2 regions of the Streptomyces sp. Ac-502 genome follow, and region 2 is predicted to be linked to the other one. Evidence: predicted binding sites of a transcription regulator. Region 2 holds the regulator's gene; the other holds the start of a gene.
The links. Region 2 encodes HspR, which represses chaperone genes until heat shock. Its sites were predicted from a motif close to TTGAGNNNNNNNNNCTCAA; they were not measured.
Positions count from the first base shown of each region.

Region 1 (2,196 bases), 1.7 Mb from region 2:
GTGGCTGACGACAGAGGTGTGGCAAGCAGGGAGTGTCGGCACGGTCGGCGAGCGCGCGGTCCATACGCGGGTCGCCGCCGCACTCCGCCTTGACGCGGTGCAGGTGGAGACCTTCATGGCCGATCCGTGGTCCGAATGGCCGCCGGGCATGGCCGTAGGGGCCGGCCCCGTGGGAAACGGCGGGGCCTTTGGGTGATGGCTCGATCGGTCCGCGCATCTTGAGCGCTGCCGAGCCCGCTGATTGGGTGGCCGGCATGACTGAGCTCGGACCCGTCGCCTGGCCACCTGCCCCGATCAGGACCGGGAGGCTCGTGCTCCGAGTGCCCGAGGCCCGGGACCGCGCGGCGTTCATCGAGCTGCTGGCGTCGCCGGAGGTGCACACGTACCTGGGCGGCCCCCGCCCGCGTGACGAGCTTGAGCGCGAGATGCCCGCGGCGCCCCAGCGGTGGCCGGGGAGCCTCGTCGTCGATCTCGGCGGGGCGATGATCGGCCAGGTCCTGCTCAGGAGAGCGTCGGAGCACCGTCGTCCGGCTGCCGTGGGGAAGGTCGATCTCGGCTACCTGTTCCTGCCGCGAGCGTGGGGATCCGGGTACGCCGCCGAAGCGTGCGCGGCGGCACTCGACTGGTACGACGGCGTCCTTCCGGGCGAGCCGGTGGTGCTCACCACCCAGACCGCCAACGTCGGCTCGATGCGCCTCGCGGTCAAGCTGGGGTTCACCGAGGTGGAGCGGTTCCAGGCCTGGGGCGCCGAGCAGTGGCTCGGCCTGCGGCCCCCGGCCACGCCTTCCGGTTGAGCCGGCGCGCCCTCCGACTGAGCTGTCGACTCGTGCTCGACGGCGCACATCCGCAAACCGACAGCGTGGCAGCGCTGCCACCGCCCGCACCACAGCACCACAGCCGACCCGCACCACAGCCACCCCAAGCTGATCGCTCACAGCGAACACGGCAGGGGAACATCCCGTCACGCCCAAGCATTGAGTGGGTATTGCTCAACTTGCCTGCCGAAGGGGAGATCATGGCTTCGACGTCCACCTCGCTCACTCTGCCCGTGCTGCCCCTCGACGACGAGGTCGTGCTGCCCGGCATGGTGGTGCCGCTGGACCTTTCCGAGGCGGACGTACGGGCCGCGGTCGAGGCCGCGCAGTCCGCCGCCTCACCGGGTAACAAACCGCGGGTGCTTCTTGTGCCGCGGGTCGACGGCGCGTATGCGGGCATCGGCGTGCTGGGCCGCGTCGAGCAGGTCGGCCGGCTGTCCGACGGGGACCCCGGCGCGCTCATCCGCGGTCTCGGCCGCGTGAAGATCGGCGCGGGCACCACCGGCCCCGGCGCCGCCCTGTGGGTGGAGGGCACCACTGTCGACGAGACGGTGCCCGAACCCCTGCCCGGCGCGGTCACCGAGCTGGTCAAGGAGTACAAGGCCCTGGCCACCGACTGGCTCAAGAAGCGCGGCGCCTGGCAGGTCGTGGACCGCGTCCAGCAGATCGAGGACGTCTCGCAGCTCGCGGACAACTCCGGCTACTCGCCGTTCCTGAGCACCGAGCAGAAGGTGCGCCTGCTGGAGACCACCGACCCGGTGGCCCGTCTGAAGCAGGCCACCGAAGCGCTGCGCGAGCACCTCGCCGAGCAGGACGTGGCGGAGGCCATCGCCAAGGACGTCCAGGAGGGCGTCGACAAGCAGCAGCGCGAGTTCCTGCTGCGCCGCCAGATGGAGGCCGTCCGCAAGGAGCTGGCCGAGCTGAACGGCGACCCGGAGGACGAGGGCGAGGACTACCGCGCCCGCGTCGAGGCCGCCCAGCTGCCCGAGGGCGTCCGCAAGGCGGCCCTCAAGGAGGTCGACAAGCTGGAGCGGTCCAGCGACCAGAGCCCCGAGGGCAGCTGGATCAGGACCTGGCTCGACACGGTCCTGGAGCTGCCGTGGAACGAGCGCACGGAGGACGCGTACGACATACCCGGCGCCAAGGAGATCCTGGACGCCGACCACGCCGGTCTGGAGGACGTCAAGGAGCGCATCACCGAGTACCTGGCCGTGCGCAAGCGGCGCGCGGACCGCGGTCTCGGCCTGGTCGGCGGCCGCCGCGGAGGCGCCGTGCTGGCCCTGGTCGGGCCGCCCGGTGTCGGCAAGACCTCGCTGGGCGAGTCCGTGGCCCGTTCCATGGGCCGCAAGTTCGTCCGGGTCGCGCTCGGCGGCGTACGGGA
Region 1 is NZ_JBHFFO010000001.1:6,991,971-6,994,166, forward strand. It holds gene ACEXOX_RS32000 (GNAT family N-acetyltransferase) at 255-794, shown strand; gene lon (endopeptidase La) at 1,016-2,196, shown strand, end outside.
Region 1: a site for HspR is predicted at 975-993, ahead of lon (endopeptidase La). Genes of this name have one in related genera too.

Region 2 (2,196 bases):
GCAGATGCACGGGGGTCATGTCCGCGTGTCCCGCCGTCACCGCCCGCTCGTTGGCGGCGCTCAGCGCCTCACGGCTCTTGTTGGTCAGCTCGGCGTCCACTCGCGCGCTCCTCCTTGGGCCAGATGCGTGATCGTGCCGTGGTCCGGCAGCGAACCTGCTCAGCTCAACGTCCGATAAGTTGAGTCTATTCCACTCAACGCGGTTCCGGGGCGCCGGCGGCATCTTCCCGGCATCTTTCGGTTTCCGGCCCTTCTCCGGGTGCACCGGACGGCCCGGATCATGCCGTCGCCGTGGCGGAACCTGCCGAAGTCAGACGCCCTTCCCCGGCGCCGTACGAGGGCGCCACGGTGTCTTCACGCCTCCTCCACGTTCCCTGCGCTGTCCCTTTGCAGACCCTCCGCACGGCACCCCCACAGGATCCCCAATTACTCTTCCGGTCATGGCCCACGACCTGGACGACCTCAGCCCCGAGTACCTCGCCTTCTGGAGCGAGCACCTCATGTGCACGCTGACCACCCTGCGCCCCGACGGCACGCCGCACGTCGTCCCGGTCGGTGTCACCTTCGACGCGAACCAGCGCATCGCCCGCGTGATCACCCGCAAGGACAGCAACAAGGTCGGCCATGTCCTCGCCGGCGGCCCGGACGGCGCCCGGGTCGCGGTGTGCCAGCTGAACGGCAGGCGCTGGGCCACCCTGGAAGGCGTCGCCCGGATCCGTACGGACGCGGACGTGGTGGCGGACGCGGTACGGCGCTACGCCGAGCGGTACGGACGCACCCCGGCCCCTAAGCCGGACCGGGTGATGATCGAGATCACCGTGCACAAGGCGCTGGGCCGGGCGTAGCGCACCGGTACTCGGCCGCCGGGGAACGCCGGGCGGCCACCACGGCTGTTGAAACGGCGGCGGGGCCGGGGCGCGCTGTGCGCCCCGGCCCCGCTCCGCGAACATCGGCGGTCTACTCGGACCGCTTCTTCGGACGCCACACGACCAGCGCGCCGGCCTGCTGCACGTCCTGATAGGGCACCAGGTCCCGGCGGTACGAGGCGTGCACCGCCGCCTCCCGCTGCTGGATGGTGGCGGCCGCGCCCTCGACCGCGTGCTGGAGCTCGGCGACCCGCTGACGCAGGGCCGTGACCTGGTTCTCCAGCTCGATGATGCGCTTGATGCCGGCGAGGTTGATGCCCTCGTCCTGCGACAGCCGCTGCACTTCCCGGAGCAGTTCGATGTCCCGGGAGGAGTAGCGCCGGCCGCGCCCCGCCGTACGGTCGGGCGAGACCAGCCCCAGGCGGTCGTACTGACGCAGGGTCTGCGGATGCAGACCCGAGAGCTGAGCCGCGACGGAGATGACGTACACCGGCGACTCTTCGGTCAGTTCGTACGGGTTCCGACGCCCGCCCCGGCCATCCATCCGACTCAAGCTCCCTTCGCGGCCTGGAACAGCTCCGCCCGCGGGTCCTCACCCGCGGTCGCCTCGCGGTAGGACTCCAGCGACTCCCGTGCGGTGTCGCCGAGGTCCTTGGGGACGCTCACCTCGACGGTGACCAGCAGGTCGCCACGGGTGCCGTCCTTGCGCGACGCTCCCTTGCCGCGCACGCGCATCGTACGTCCGTTGGGAGTCCCGGCCGGGAGCTTGAGCGTCACCGGCGGGCCGCCGAGTGTCGGCACCCGCACCTCGCCGCCCAGCGCCGCCTCCGGGAAGGTTACCGGGACGGTGACGGTCAGGTTGTCGCCCTTGCGGCCGAAGACCGGATGGGCCTCGACGTGCACGACGACGTACAGATCGCCGTTCGGGCCGCCGCGCTCGCCCGGGGTGCCCTTGCCGCGCAGCCGGATGCGCTGCCCGTCGGAGACACCCGCCGGGATCCGCACCTGCATCGTGCGCGAACTGGTCGCCCGGCCGCTGCCCTTGCAGACGTCGCAAGGGTTCTCCGCGATCAGACCGCGGCCCTTGCAGTCCACACACGGGTCGGTGAGCGAGAATCCGCCACCGCCGCCGCGGCTGACCTGCCCGGTACCGACGCAGGTCGGGCACACGCGCGGCGTGCCGTTCTTGTCGCCGGTGCCGGAGCACGTCTTGCAGGGCGCCTGGCTGGACATCCGCAGCGGGACCGTGGCCCCGTCCGCCGCCTCGGTGAAGCTGAGCGTCACCTCGGACTCGACGTCCTGGCCGCGGCGCGGCTGCGTACGCGTACCA
Region 2 is NZ_JBHFFO010000001.1:5,256,377-5,258,572, forward strand. It holds gene clpB (ATP-dependent chaperone ClpB) at 1-100, opposite strand, end outside; gene ACEXOX_RS23715 (pyridoxamine 5'-phosphate oxidase family protein) at 441-845, shown strand; gene ACEXOX_RS23720 (heat shock protein transcriptional repressor HspR) at 958-1,410, opposite strand; gene dnaJ (molecular chaperone DnaJ) at 1,416-2,196, opposite strand, start outside.